4 regions of the Sphingomonas sp. PP-CC-3A-396 genome follow, and region 3 is predicted to be linked to each of the others. Evidence: predicted binding sites of a transcription regulator. Region 3 holds the regulator's gene; each other region holds the start of a gene.
The links. Region 3 encodes LexA, which represses DNA repair genes until DNA is damaged. Its sites were predicted from a motif close to GTTCCNCNCTTGTTCT; they were not measured.

Region 1 (3,657 bases), on a different contig from region 3:
GCCTGCGCTCGACAAGGTGGTCGAGCGGTTGAAGGCGCTCAAGCTCACCATCCGCAACGCGCCGATGGGGCAGACCGGCTGCGACGACGGCGCGTGCATCTTCACCGGCGAACCCGCGGTGGAGCGCATCCTGATCGGCCGCGCTTACTAAGCGCGCCGATCGGCTGCGGTCGGCGTCACGTCGAGGGCTTGCTCGAAGTCGGGGGCGGGGTGCCAAACGGCCCGGATACCCCGTGCCACGGAGCACCCAAAACGGACCGGTCTGTCGGCTGCGTCGCGGTTCCCTGTCTGGTATCGTCGCATCGTCTTTGGACGGTGCGACCTTAGGGGGCAGGCATGGGCGTGACGGGGATCGGCGGCTTCTTCTTCCGGGCGAAGGACCCGGAGGCGATACGAGCTTGGTATGTCGAGCATCTCGGCGTGGGTTCGATACCCTATGGATCATGGGAGACGCAGGCCGGACCCAGCGTGTTTGCGCCGTTCGCGGTCGACGCCGACTATTTCCCCCAGGATCGCCCCTGGATGCTCAACTTGCGCGTCGACGACCTAGACGGCCTGATTGCGACACTCCGCGCGGCCGGGATCACGGTGATCACCGATCCCGAATGGGACATGCCCGGCTTCGGCCGCTTCGCCCGCATCCATGATCCGGAAGGCAACCCGATCGAACTCTGGCAACCCGACGATCCTTCATAAGGATAACGCGTCCAGCTTCGGTCGGATGAGCGGCAGTGCCACCAGCCGATCGGTCGAGGATTCAGCGACCCCACTTGCGCGGAGTTCGACCCCCTCGCCAGTGCACTCACTTTGCCGCCATTGATCTGCTGTCTGGTCTACCGGATGATTGGCGCACGCGCTGCGTTATTGCTTCGGCCGGGACAGATCGACATTCGACCATTCACCGTTGCGCGCGTGCTACAGCGGTTGGCTCTCCGACCGATGCCCATGTTTCCCCGCGAAGGCGGGGATCCAGACTGGGCTCCCGCCTTCGCGGGAGAACAAGGAGGAGGAGCGTAACGAACGCGTTGGGCATCGCGTGCAGGTCCGATCGCGACAGTACCGACAAATTCCGAGTGCCGCCGTTCCGCAAAACCAGATTTTCTCGACTCCGCGACACCTGGATGCCGACCCAAGCCGGCCCGAGCGTAGCCTAAGGGCGGCATGACGAGAACAAATCAGACGGCACACGCTAAAACCCGGCTATCCGCACCCGCGCGCACCGATCTCCGGGTGGTCAAAACAATTCCCCCTGCGGCCCCCGCGGCGCCCGGAACAGGTCGTTGCGGAGCGCGATCCGCTCCTGATTCAGCCCGTGCTTCGCGCACGCGATCCGGAACCGCGTTCCCAGCAGGTCCGCCCACGGCCCTTGCCCCTTCATCCGCGTAAAGAAATTCGGGTCGTTGTCCTTGCCGCCACGCAGCGACGCGATCGTCGCCATCACCTTCCCCGCGCGATCAGGGAAATGTTCGTCGAGCCACGCGCGGAACAGCGGTGCGACTTCATGCGGCAATCGCACGGGAATGAAGAACGCCCGGCTCGCCCCTGCTTCCGCTGCCCGCGCGACGAGGTGTTCGATCTCATGGTCGGTGATTGCCGGGATGACCGGCGCGATCGACACGTAGACCGGCACGCCCGCATCGGCGAGTTTGCGCACCGCCGCCAGCCGTCGCTCGGGATGCGGCGCGCGTGGTTCGACGGTCGACGCGATCTTCGGATCGAGCGAGGTGATCGACATCGCCACCGCAGCCAGCCCCTTCGCCGCCATCGGCGCGAGCAGGTCGAGATCGCGCACCACGCGGTCGGACTTGGTCGTGATCGTCAGCGGATGGTCGGTTTCCGCCAGCACTTCGATGATTCCCCGCGTTATCCGCCAGTCGGTCTCGATCGGCTGGTACGGATCGGTATTCGTTCCCAATGCCATCGGCGCACAGACATAGCCCGGCTTCGACAGTTCGGCGCGCAACAGCGTCGCCGCCGAAGGCTTGGCGAACAGCTTGCTCTCGAAATCCAGCCCTGGCGACAAATCGTGGAACGCATGGCTCGGCCGCGCGAAACAATAGATACAGCCATGCTCACACCCGCGATATGGATTGATCGAGCGGTCGAACGGTACGTCGGGCGAGGCATTGCGGCTGATGATCGTCCGCGGTGTCTCGACTGTCACCGTCGTGCGCAGTTTCGGCGCGATCCCGTCGATCCCCTCGCGCATGTCGAGCCAGTCGCCGTCCGCCTCGGTCTGCGGCATGTTGAACCGGCGGCTTTCGTCATTGCGCGTCGCACCGCGAACCGGACGGACCTGTTTCATCGCGCGATGATACGACCGAATAAGGAACATATAAAGAACATAATATTTCGGTCTATAAAATGCTCGATCGGCTGAGTTAATCTGCATCTACCTGAATTTGATCGCTTTTCACCAAGTACGACGGCACGCGAATCAATACTCGCGGCCGGTCGCGATCCGGCGTAGGGCGAAACGATGACGGGACAGATGACCACGGTGGAACGCGCATTCGAACTGGCACGCTCGGGCGAGTGCGAGTCGGTCAACGCGCTACGGCAACGCTTGCGCCGCGAGGGCTATGACGCGGTGCATCTCCATCTTCATGGCTCGTCGATCAACAAGCAGCTTGTCGACCTCATCCATGCGGCGAGGGGCGGGTCCGCGCTGGCGTAGCAACAGGCGTCACGCCTTGAACAGCGAGCGGGCCTTCAGCACCGATGTTGCGCCGCTCGCGTCGGTCACCGCGTAGGTGAAGCCCGGCAGCAGACAGTAAGCCCCGACATTCCCGTTCGTATCGAGTGCCAGGAAGCCGACCTGGACGCCGCGGATCGCCGCGCCGCGCAGCGTTGCGATATGACGGACGACCTCTTCGCACGCCTGCTGCGGCGTTGCGCCCGCGCGCATCGAGGCCACGACCCGCGCCGATCCCGCCACGCGCGTGACTTCCTCGCCAAGCCCCGTCGAGGTCGCGCCGCCGACGCCCGCCTCGACGTACAATCCCGAGCCGACCTGCGGAGAATCGCCAACCCGGCCGCGCATCTTGAACGCCATGCCCGACGTGGTGCACGCGCCGGCCATCCGTCCGTCGGCGCTGCGCGCAAGCAGACCGATCGTGTCATGGTCGAGCGCGCCGCCGGGCGTACGGGTACTGCGGTTCTCGCTATTGGCCTCAGGTTGGTATTTCGAGGTCTTGAGCCACTCGCGCCATGCTTTTTGGGACTCTGGCGTGAGCAGCGACTGTTGCGGAAACCCCTGATCGCGCGCGAACCGCGTCGCGCCTTCGCCGACCAGCAACGTGTGCGGCGTCCGCTCCATGACGCGGCGCGCGACCGAGATCGCGTGCACCGTGTCCTCGAGCGCGGCGACCGCGCCGACGCCGCCGGCATCGTCCATGATGACCGCATCGAGCGTGACGTGGCCGTCGCGGTCGGGATAGCCCGAATAGCCGACGCTGTGGTTGTTCGGGTCCGCCTCGGGCACCATCGCTCCCGCCTCGACCGCATCGAGCAACGATCCGCCGGCGCGCATCTTGGCGAATGCCGCGTCGTTGGCGGCGGCCCCGAAGTCCCAGGTCGAGAGGACGACCGCACCCGATCCGCCGCGAATGCGGGGCGAACCGCCTTGGTCGCGCGTGCCAGGTCGCGACGCGGCGC
Region 2 (3,657 bases), on a different contig from region 3:
TTGTCCTTCCGCACCGGGGCGCCGTCCGCGTTCGTCAGGCATTGCGTTTGTGGTGTCGTGATCGGCTGGCAGAGCGTCACCGGATCGTTTTCGGCATAGCGGCGGCCATAGGTGAAGGACCCGGTCAGCGCCGATTGGCCCATCTTTTCCGGTGCCGTGTCGTTCGGATCTCGTGGTTCCGTCTGAGGCCCCGGACCGAAGATGACGCCGCCGAATATCGTCGTCTTGAATCCCAGTTTGGACTGGTTGCGAACGCCGAAGCTCGTACGGTCGAGATAGGTATAATCGGTCTGGCTCGCTGCTGCTTGCAGGCCGTAAAAATAGACTTCGCGCGGCAGGACCGTCCGGATCAGCGAACGCAGGCCGGCCGGATTATAGCGGGACACGAACATCGATACGCCGGTCGGGAAAGCATAGGGATTGCAAAGCGCGTCCGCCGGTAAGTCACCTGAATTCGCATCGAGGCAGTTCGACTGTGCCGCTAGAACTTCGGGCTTACCTACGCCGTTCAGTACGGCTTTGGTAGAATAATGGATGTAGGATAGGCCAATCTCGGTGCCGCCGGAGAACCCGTCTAGACCCAGGATCTTGGCTTCATGCGATGAATCGAGATCGCTCGATACCGTCATCGTCAAGTGATCGACGGACAGGTGATCGTCAGTCGGTTGGCTACTGACATCAAAAGTCCAGGCGAGGCTCGCGACCTTGTCGTCGCCGGATGCGATGAATTGCAGGTCGGGCGCTCGACTGGATTTGAGAAAACGGTCGTTGGGACCGTTCGCGGGTCCTGCGGCGATCGCGTCGACGGCCAAGCGGGTATTATCAACGCGGTGCTCAACCGGCATGTTTTCGGTTGGTGAAAGTCCTGTTTGCCCGTTTTTCGGGCTATCATGATCGTCCGCCGCTTGATCGGCCACTGTATCGGCGGGCGCCTCCGCCGCCGGCATTGCGCCAACTGCTAGCGTCTTGACGACCGCGCCAGCCGTCGAACCGGCCGGTATCGCGATACGATAGCTGGCGAGCGTCTGCAGATAGGCCAACGCAGCCTCTGCGGCCCGCGCGGCACGATTGGCCGCCCGCGCTGTCTGCTCCGCGGCCGCAATCACGCGCTGATAGGCGACCTTGGTCATAATGGTATGGGCGTTCGCCAACGGGGGCACAGTCTGGCCGGGTAGCGTCGACGCAGCAGATGAGGTGGCAGGCGCCGGACTGACTGGCGCTGGGGAGGACTGGCCCGCAGCGGGATCCACGGTCCCGATCACGCCGATCGCCAGCGCGAACGCACGGAGCACGTGCGTCGCGGCAGGCGGGGTCAACTGACCTCAACCAGGAAGGCGTCATACCCCTTGGCCAGCGGGGGCGGAATCGTCGATGCGTCCCGGATGTAGATCGCTACCCCGTCGCGCAGCACCTCGACCTTCATCGTGCCACCGGCCTCGCCGAGCATCACCCATTCAAGCAGCTTCTTCCGGTCTGGAAACGCTTTGAACACGCCTTTGCCGCCGCTCATTGCGACCGGCTTGCCATCGAAGGCGAAGCCATAGGCGGCGATGTCGTGACGATCCGACACGGCGACTTCCAGGATTATGCGCAGGTCTTCCATGACGTTCCCCTGTAGGGCCGAACGGGCGAGGACCGCGCCGAATGTGCGGTGGGTCGAGGGTCGGCCGGTAAAATACACGCGGCACGCTACGAACTGGACGCCCTGTGGAGCGTTGACCTGTGAATACCCTATCCACCGCCAATCACAGCGGCGAGATAGGTCCGTTTCGGGGATTTGGCATCGAACGCGAACCGACGTGGTGCGCTGGCGGAATCCCGTTGCCGTTCCTATCTCCCGCACTGGCATCCGGCCAAGAACAGAAGTAGAACTCACCTTATGCTGACCAAGATTTCCGTACGCGGCGCGCGCGAGCACAACCTCAAGGACGTCGACATCGACATCCCCCGCGACACGCTCACGGTGATCACCGGCCTCTCGGGCTCGGGCAAGTCGAGCCTCGCGTTCGACACGATCTACGCCGAGGGCCAGCGCCGCTACGTCGAGAGCCTGTCCGCCTATGCCCGCCAGTTCCTCGAACTGATGCAGAAGCCCGACGTCGACCACATCGAGGGCCTCTCGCCCGCAATCTCGATCGAGCAGAAGACCACGTCGCGCAACCCGCGCTCGACGGTCGCCACCGTCACCGAGATCTACGATTACATGCGCCTGCTCTGGGCGCGCGTCGGCATCCCGTATTCCCCCGCCACCGGCGAGCCCATTGCGGCGCAGACCGTCAGCCAGATGGTCGACCGAGTCATGGCGCTCCCCGAGGGCACCCGCCTGTACCTGCTCGCCCCCGTCGTGCGCGGTCGCAAGGGTGAGTACCGCAAGGAACTCGCCGAGTGGCAGAAGGCCGGCTTCGCGCGCGTCCGCATCGATGGCACGATCCACGACATCGACGAAGCCCCCGCGCTCGACAAGAAGTACAAGCACGACATCGAAGTCGTCGTCGACCGCTTGGTAGTCGGCGGCGAGATCGCCACGCGCCTCGCCGAGAGTTTCGAAACCGCGCTGAAACTCGCCGACGGCCTCGCCTATGTCGACCCCGCCGACCCGGTCGAGCCGCACACCCCCAAGTCCGAGATCCTCGGCAACAACGCCCCCGACGGCCGCATCGTGTTCAGCGAAAAGTTCGCCTGCCCGGTCAGCGGCTTCACCATCTCCGAGATCGAGCCGCGCCTGTTCTCGTTCAACGCCCCGCAGGGCGCGTGCCCGGCCTGCGACGGCCTCGGCGAGAAGCTGCTGTTCGACGAAGACCTCGTCGTCCCCAACCACATGCTCAGCATCAAGAAGGGCGCGGTCGTTCCCTGGGCGAAATCCAACCCGCCGAGCCCGTATTACATGCAGGTCCTCGGCAGCCTCGCGCGCGAGTTCAAGTTCGACATCGAGACGCCCTGGTCCGACCTCCCGCCGGAGGTCCAGAGCACCATCCTGCACGGCTCGAAGGGCAAGCCCGTCACGCTCACCTTCATCGACGGCAAGAAGAAATACGACGTCAGCAAGCCGTTCGAGGGCGTCATCGGCAACCTCAACCGCCGCATGCTCCAGACCGACTCCGCCTGGATGCGCGAGGAGCTGAGCAAGTACCAGTCCGCCGCCCCCTGCGAAGTCTGCGGCGGCGCGCGCCTGAAACCCGAAGCGCTCGCGGTCAAGATCGCGATGAAGGACATCTCCTACGCCACGCATCTCTCGGTGGTCGACGCGCTCCAGTTCTTCACCGACATGCCGCAGCACCTCGGCGACCAGCAGAATGCGATCGCCGAACGCATCCTGAAAGAGATCGTCGAGCGCCTCGGCTTCCTCAACAATGTCGGCCTCGACTACCTCAACCTCGACCGCACCTCTGGGACCCTAAGCGGCGGCGAAAGCCAGCGCATCCGCCTAGCGTCGCAGATCGGCAGCGGCTTGTCGGGCGTGCTCTACGTCCTCGACGAGCCCTCGATCGGCCTGCACCAGCGCGACAACGACATGCTCCTCAAGACGCTCCGCCGTCTGCGCGATCTCGGCAACACCGTGCTCGTCGTCGAGCATGACGAGGACGCGATCCGCACCGCCGACTACATCATCGACATGGGCCCCGGCGCCGGCGTCCGCGGCGGCCAGGTCGTCGCGCA
Region 3 (3,657 bases):
CGTGAGGCGATGACCTTGCGCCTCGTCGCGGCGGGGGCGGCGTGCGTCATGCTCGTGCTGCCCGAATCGGCGGCGGGACCGAGCTTCCAGCTTTCGTTTGCGGCAATCACCGCAATCATGGCGCTGCACGAGCACCCTTCGGTTCGCACGTTTTTCGGGCCCCACGACGAGGGCCGACCGCGCCGCCTCGCTCGCGGGGTAGCATCGCTGCTTATCACCGGGCTGCTCGTGGAGTTCGCGCTGATGCCGATCGCGGTATATCATTTTCACAAGGCCGGGCTGTACGGCGCGTTCGCCAACATCATTGCGATCCCGCTGACGACGTTCGTGGTAATGCCGTTGGAAGCGCTGGCGTTGCTGCTGGACGCCGGCGGGCTGGGTGCACCGATATGGTGGTTGGTCCAGCGCTCGCTCGATGCGCTGTTGTGGCTCGCGCATATCGTTGCCAGCGCGCCAGGATCGGTGCGGTCCTTGCCCGCTATGCCGACGGCGGCGTTCGCGTTGATGATCGTCGGTGGCATCTGGATCGCCTTGTGGCGAACGCGGTGGCGGCGGCTCGGGCTGGTACCACTGGCGATCGGCGCGGTCTGGGCGTTGACGACGCCCGCGCCGGATGTTCTCGTGACCGGCGACGGGCGCCATGTCGCGGTGCGGACGGCGGCGGGGCTTGCGATGCTGCGCGATCGGGCCGGCGACTATACGCGCGACATGCTTGCAGAGAATGGTGGCGTGGATGGCGAGCCGCTGCTGCTGGCGGACCAACCCGATGCGCGGTGCAGCCGCGATCTTTGCGTTACCGATATCGGCGCGCGGGGACGGATGTGGCGCATCCTGGCGACCCGCAGCGACTATATGGTGCCGATTGCTGAGTTCATTACCGCTTGTCACGGCGCCGATGTTGTCGTCAGCGAACGCGGTCTGCCGAAGCGGTGCGTACCGCGGTGGCTGAAACTGGATCGTCGTGTACTCCGGCGTACGGGCGGCGTCGCGCTGACCTTGGGAAGCGGGACGGTCGTGACCATCCTGAACGCAGGCGATCGTCACCCCTGGCGCGATCCGCCTCTCCTCGAACGCACCGCGTACGCGTTCAGGCCGCGCCATGATCGGTTTCACGGTACTGTATCGGCGTTTCGCGCCGGCCAAGGCCGTCAAAAATAGAACTGTTCACGCGAAGGCGCAAAGGCGCGAAGGTGATGCCGCTTGGGAGGCCTTAAACCTCCATGAACGATAAGCCGACGTCAGTTTTTTGCCGCCAGCGAAAGCCGGTAGGCGCTGATCCAGGCACCATATCTTCGCGCCTTTGCGCCTTCGCGTGAACAAGATCTTTCGTTTTCCCGTGCGGTCACAGCGAGACGAACTGGTTCACGCGGAGACGCGGAGAAGGTTGTTGTATGACGGGGTGGCTCGGGCTGGGGACTGTTTAGTCTTCCTTCCGAAGACGTTTGGAGGTGCTTCGTTTTCCCTAAGCGCAACCCCTCCGCGTCTCCACGTGAACCAATTCTTCGGCCGCGCTGGAGATTGAGGACGAGATGTTCGCGCAGAGGCGCAGAGACGCAGAGATTGGGCATTCGAGTCGAGAACGCGACTATGCATCAGAGCGTGAGAGGGGCTTCCGGACGCTTGGGGGCCGGTTGGGCGTGTCGAAAAACTAGTCGCTTTTCGACACGCCCAGTACATCTCGCTTAACTTGCTTAAGAGATCCGGCCGCTGTTGTCGGCCGGAGAAGCGACTTGGCTTAAGGCTAGGCTGTCGCTTTTCCTGAGCAACCAAAAACCGAGACCGACCTGCGTCGTGATGACGCAGGTCGGTCCCGGCAGTTCAGTCGTAGCGGCGGAGGATGCCGGAGAGTTTGCCTTGGACGCGGACTTGGGCGGGGGCGTAGCGTTGGGGATCGTAGGCTCGGTTTGCAGGGTCGAGACGGACCATGGCGCCTTCGCGGCGGAAGTATTTCAGGGTGGCTTCGCTGTCTTCGATCAGGGCGACGACGATCTCGCCGTCTCGGGCGGTCTCGGTGCGGCGAATCAGGGCGTAGTCGCCGTCTAGGATACCGGCCTCGACCATGGAGTCGCCGGAGACTTCGAGCGCATAGTGTTCACCCGAACCCAGCAGTGCGGCGGGGACGGCCAGCATCGTGCTGCCTTCGAACGCTTCGATCGGGACGCCGGCGGCGATGCGGCCGTGGAGGGGGATCTCGACGACGTCGTTCGCTGGCTGTGGCGCGGTAGCGGGCGCGGGCTTTACGTTCGACGCCTTTGATGGCGCCTTTTTCTCGGCACGCTCGGGCATGCGAAGCACTTCGAGTGCGCGCGCACGGTTCGGCAGGCGGCGGATGAAGTTGCGCTCCTCGAGCGCGCTGATCAGACGGTGGACGCCCGACTTCGACTTGAGGTCGAGGGCGTCCTTCATCTCCTCGAACGACGGCGAGACGCCGGTTTCGTTGAGGCGATCGTTGATGAAGCAGACGAGTTCGTGCTGCTTGCGCGTGAGCATGGCGGTTCTCCGTCCGGAACAGACTGGGAACTTCTATGGAACATAATTAACGCCGTCAAGCGTCCGTATCACGCGATCACGAGGATTTCCGCCGATTCGCCTCTCTTTGCAACCGGAGCGTTGCCGGGGCGGACGATGAGGCAGGTCGAGCGGGCCAGCGTTAGCAGCATTGAGCTGTCCTGGATCGTCGAGGCATAGGCTTTGCCGTCGCGCAGCTCGGCGCGGAGATAGTCGGTGCGGGCGTTGTTGGCGGGGAGGTCTTCGCCGAGCAGCGCGTGGGTCGACTGGGGGAGCGGATCGCGTGCGCCGGCCATGTGCGCGACGACGGGCTTCACGAACAGCGTCGCGGTGACGAACGCGGAGACCGGGTTGCCGGGGAGGCCGAGGACCATCATCTCGCCGATCCGGCCGGCCATCATCGGCTTGCCGGGGCGCAGCGCGATCCGCCAGAAGTCGATGGTGCCGCCGGCGGCTTCGATCGCGGGGCGGACGAGGTCGTGGTCGCCGACCGACGCGCCGCCGGTGGTGACGAGCAGGTCGGCCTCGACGCTCGCGAAGGCTTCGCGGAGGATCTCGAGATTGTCGGGCAGAATGCCGAGATCGATGATGTCAACGGGCATGTCGGCGAGCATCGCGGCGAGCATGATGCCGTTCGATTCGGGGAGCGCTACGCCGTCGGTGGTCGAGCCGGGGGGGACGAGTTCGTCGCCGGTGGCGGCGACGGCGACGCGGACGCGACGGTTGACGGTGAGGGTGCCGTGGCCGCCGGTTGCGGCGACGGCGATGCGCGCGGGGCTGAGGCGATCGCCGGCGGCGATCAGGCGGGTGCCGGTGGAGAAATCGAGGCCCTTGCGGCGGGTGTTGCGGCCAAGTGTCGGCGGGCCTTCGCCGGCGAGGATCAGGGTTTCGCCGTCACGCTCGGCTTCTTCCTGGACCATGACGGTGTCGGCGCCTTCGGGCATGGCGGCGCCGGTGAAGATGCGGGTGGCCTCGTTGGAGGCGACATTGCCTGCGAAGGGGCGGCCGGCGGCGCTTTCGCCGATGACTTTCCAGGGGCCTGGGAGGTCTTCGAAGCGGATCGCGTAGCCGTCCATGGCCGAGAGATCCGCCGCGGGTTGCGTCCGGCGGGCGAGGATGTCCTCGGCGGCCCAGCGGCCGGCGGCTTCG
Region 4 (3,657 bases), 230 kb from region 3:
CGCGGTCGGACCAGTTGGCCTGCCACAGGCTCGCGCCGCCGGACATCGTGGTTTCCGTATCGATATGCTCAGGTGGGAGTTCAGCGACGAAGCGTGACGGGATCGAGGAGTTCCACTGGCCGTAGATGCGGCGGTTGGCGGCGTGAATGATGACCGCTAGGCGCCTTGCGCGCGTGATCGCGACATACGCTAGGCGGCGTTCCTCTTCGAGGCTCTTCACGCCGCCCTCGTCGAGCGAGCGCTGCGACGGGAACAGGCCTTCCTCCCAGCCGACCAGGAACACCGTGTCGTATTCGAGGCCCTTGGCGGCGTGGATGGTCATGATCGTGACCTGTGGATCCTGCGCCCCGCCCTCGTTGTCCATCACGAGCGACACGTGTTCGAGGAACGCGCCAAGCGAGTCGTATTCCTCCATCGCGCGGACGAGTTCGCTGAGGTTTTCCAGGCGCCCGGTCGCCTCGACCGATTTCTCGGCCTGGTACATCGCGGTGTAGCCACTCTCGTCGAGCAATTGCCGCGCGAGTTCGGCGTGCGGCAGGCTGGTCGCCATGTCGCGCCAGCGGGCGATATCGCCGACCAGCCGGCCGAGCGATTTCTTCGCTGCGCCGGTCAATTCGTCGGTGTCGAGGATGCGCGCGGCGGCCGTCGTCAGCGGTGTGCCGGTGGCACGCGCGAGCTGGTGGATGCGCGCGACCGCCTTGTCGCCGAGCCCGCGCTTGGGGACGTTGACGATGCGTTCGAAGGCGAGGTCGTCCGCCGGCTGGTTGACTACGCGCAGATACGCCAGCGCGTCGCGGATTTCGGCGCGTTCGTAGAAGCGGAAGCCGCCGACGATCTTGTACGGCATGCCGATCGCGATGAAGCGGTCCTCGAACTCGCGCGTCTGGTGCTGCGCGCGGACCAGGATCGCCACCTCGTCGAGCGATTTGCCGGAGCGGCGGACGATGTCGATCTCCTCACCAACGCGGCGCGCTTCCTCGGGGCCGTCCCAGACGCCGATGACTTTCACCTTCTCGCCGACGTCGCGCTCGGTCCACAGCTGTTTGCCGAGCCGCCCGCCATTGTTTGCGATCACGCCCGATGCGGCGCCGAGGATATGCGGCGTGCTGCGGTAATTCTGTTCGAGCCGGATGACCTTCGCGCCCGGAAAGTCACGCTCGAACTTCAGGATGTTCTCGACCTGCGCGCCGCGCCACGAATAGATCGACTGGTCGTCGTCGCCGACGCAGGCGATGTTCTTGCGCTCCTGCGCGAGCAGCCGCAGCCAGAGATATTGCGACGAGTTGGTGTCCTGATACTCGTCGACCATGATATATTTGAAGCGCTGCTGATACTGCGCGAGCACGTCGCGATGCGTCTTCAGGATGACGAGCATGTGAAGCAGCAGGTCGCCGAAATCGCACGCGTTCAGCGCGATCAGCCGGGTCTGGTATTGCTGGTACAGTTCGCCGCCGCGGCCATTGGCGTAGCGCTCGGATTCGCCCGCATCGATATCGGCGGGGACGAGGCCCTTGTTCTTCCACTGGTCGATGAGCCCGGCAAGGCTGCGCGTCGGAAAGCGCTTTTCGTCGATGTCAGCGGCAAGGATCAGCTGCTTGAGCAACCGCAACTGGTCGTCGGTGTCGAGGATCGTGAAGTTCGATTGCAATCCGACCAGCTCGGCATGACGCCGCAGCATCTTGGCCGCGATCGCGTGGAACGTGCCCAGCCACGGCATGCCCTCGACCGCGTCGCCGACCAGCCGGCCGACCCGCTCGCGCATCTCGCGTGCGGCCTTGTTGGTGAAGGTGACGCTGAGGATTTCGGACGGCCAGGCCCTCTTGGTGAAGATCAAATGCGCGAGCCGGGCGGTCAGCGCGGCGGTCTTGCCGGTACCCGCGCCGGCAATGATCAGCACAGGACCATCGGTGGTCAGCACCGCCTCGCGCTGCGGCGGATTGAGGCCGCGGAGATAGGGGGGCTCGGCATGCGGCGCGGACGTTTGGGTGATCTGGTTCACCGGTGAACAGGTAGGGAACGGGGGGCCATGGGGCAAGCGGGTAACGCTCGCGCAGTGCGGCGATGTGTGGAACAAGAAGCGACCATTTAGCGAGGACGGGACCTGCGGGACGGGGCTGTTCTATACCAACGTCGCGTATCTGCCGGGATCATCGACGCAGGCATATCCGCATCGTCCTGCCAATAATGGGTCGGCTCCCATTAAGTCAGCAAGCTCCGATGGATAGCCAACGAAGCGCCAACGGCAACAAGACGGCGCTATGGAAATTGCGGCAGGTTAACCGCGAACCACAGCGCCGATGCAACCACTCAGCTTGAAAAGCGTCCTGTAAAAGACGATATTCACCGTAACCGGCACCATGCCGGGCAAAGGAGCTGATTTCACAATGGCTAATTGGTCTGACCCCCGGCCCCGCGCCGCGCCGTTCGGAACGACGGCCACGGGCCAGCGTACCGAGGCCTATGACGCTGGTCTCCGGTCGTACATGCTGTCCGTGTATAACTACATGGGCTCGGCAGTCCTTCTGACGGGCATCGTCGCAATGCTGTTCGCGTGGGGCGGTGCGGAATCGCCCGCCGCGCAGGTGTTCATGAGCGGCGGCCCGCTGAAGTACGTCATCATGTTCTCGCCGCTGGCGATCGTGTTCGGCATGAGCTTCGGCCAAAACCGGATGTCGACGGGCACGATGCAGTTGCTCTTCTGGGGCTTTGCGGTCCTGATGGGCCTGTCGATGTCGACCATCTTCCTGGTCTATAGCGGCACGTCGATCGCAGGTGCGTTCTTTGCGACCGCAGCCGGTTTCGCTGGTCTCAGCCTGTACGGCTACACCACCAAGCGTGACCTGTCGGCGTTCGGGACGTTCCTGATCATCGGTGTCGTCGGCCTGCTAGTTGCCAGCCTGATCAACATGTTCCTGCAGTCGGGCGTTATGCAGCTGGTCATCAGCGGCGTCGGCGTGCTGTTGTTCGCAGGCCTCACCGCCTACGACACGCAGCGTACCAAGAGCCTGTATGCGCAGGTCGCGGGGACGGACATGGTCGGCAAGGTCGTGATCATGTCGGCGCTGAGCCTATACCTCGACTTTATCAACATGTTCATGTTCGTGCTGCGTCTGTTTGGTAGCAGCCGCAACTAACTCACGCTAAGGGTTGTAAGAACGCAGGGCTCGGCGGGACACCGCCGGGCCCTTTTTTTATGGCCTTGAAACAGGAATGGGACGCGCAATGCGGCTCTCGATCGACGTGCGTCTGGATTACGGGATCACGGGGGATGCCGATGTGCTCCTCCAGATCGAAGCTGCGGCGATGGTCGACCAGAAAATCGAGTCCGAGTCCCTCACCCTGTGGTCCGACAGCCCGATCCGCGCGGTGCGTGGCGAAGACGGGATCGGCCAGCGCTGCTGGTCGCGCGGGCATGGCCGGTTCACTGCCGAATATAAGGCCATCGTCGCGGTGAACCGCGAGCGGGTCCAGCTCGAGCTGTATCCGGCGACGCCGCCGCGGATGCTCGACGGCGAGCTGACGCCGTATCTTATGCCGAGCCGCTATTGTCCGTCGGATCGGTTCGAGGGTTTCGTCGCACGCGAGTTCGGCGGGCTGGAAGGTGGGCCCCTGGCGGCGGCGCTGACCGAGTGGGTGTACCAGTCGCTCGATTATCGC

Region 1: a site for LexA is predicted at 2,329-2,344, ahead of C8J40_RS00375 (PA0069 family radical SAM protein). Genes of this name have one in related genera too.
Region 2: a site for LexA is predicted at 1,857-1,872, ahead of uvrA (excinuclease ABC subunit UvrA). Genes of this name have one in related genera too.
Region 4: a site for LexA is predicted at 2,003-2,018, ahead of C8J40_RS10085 (UvrD-helicase domain-containing protein). Genes of this name have one in related genera too.

What each region holds. Positions count from the first base shown of each region.
Region 1 covers NZ_SLYF01000001.1:75,727-79,383, reverse strand. The annotation lists gene C8J40_RS00385 (aminoacyl--tRNA ligase-related protein) at 1-151, shown strand, start outside; gene C8J40_RS00380 (VOC family protein) at 337-696, shown strand; gene C8J40_RS00375 (PA0069 family radical SAM protein) at 1,235-2,305, opposite strand; gene C8J40_RS00370 (hypothetical protein) at 2,480-2,677, shown strand; gene C8J40_RS00365 (N(4)-(beta-N-acetylglucosaminyl)-L-asparaginase) at 2,687-3,657, opposite strand, start outside.
Region 2 covers NZ_SLYF01000002.1:325,157-328,813, forward strand. The annotation lists gene C8J40_RS05200 (hypothetical protein) at 1-1,316, opposite strand, end outside; gene C8J40_RS05205 (hypothetical protein) at 1,313-1,603, opposite strand; gene uvrA (excinuclease ABC subunit UvrA) at 1,880-3,657, shown strand, end outside.
Region 3 covers NZ_SLYF01000004.1:123,519-127,175, reverse strand. The annotation lists partial or broken gene C8J40_RS08955 (ComEC/Rec2 family competence protein) at 1-1,158, shown strand, start outside; gene lexA (transcriptional repressor LexA) at 1,819-2,490, opposite strand; gene C8J40_RS08945 (molybdopterin molybdotransferase MoeA) at 2,559-3,657, opposite strand, start outside.
Region 4 covers NZ_SLYF01000004.1:356,896-360,552, reverse strand. The annotation lists gene C8J40_RS10085 (UvrD-helicase domain-containing protein) at 1-1,990, opposite strand, end outside; gene C8J40_RS10080 (Bax inhibitor-1/YccA family protein) at 2,385-3,134, shown strand; gene C8J40_RS10075 (transglutaminase family protein) at 3,223-3,657, shown strand, end outside.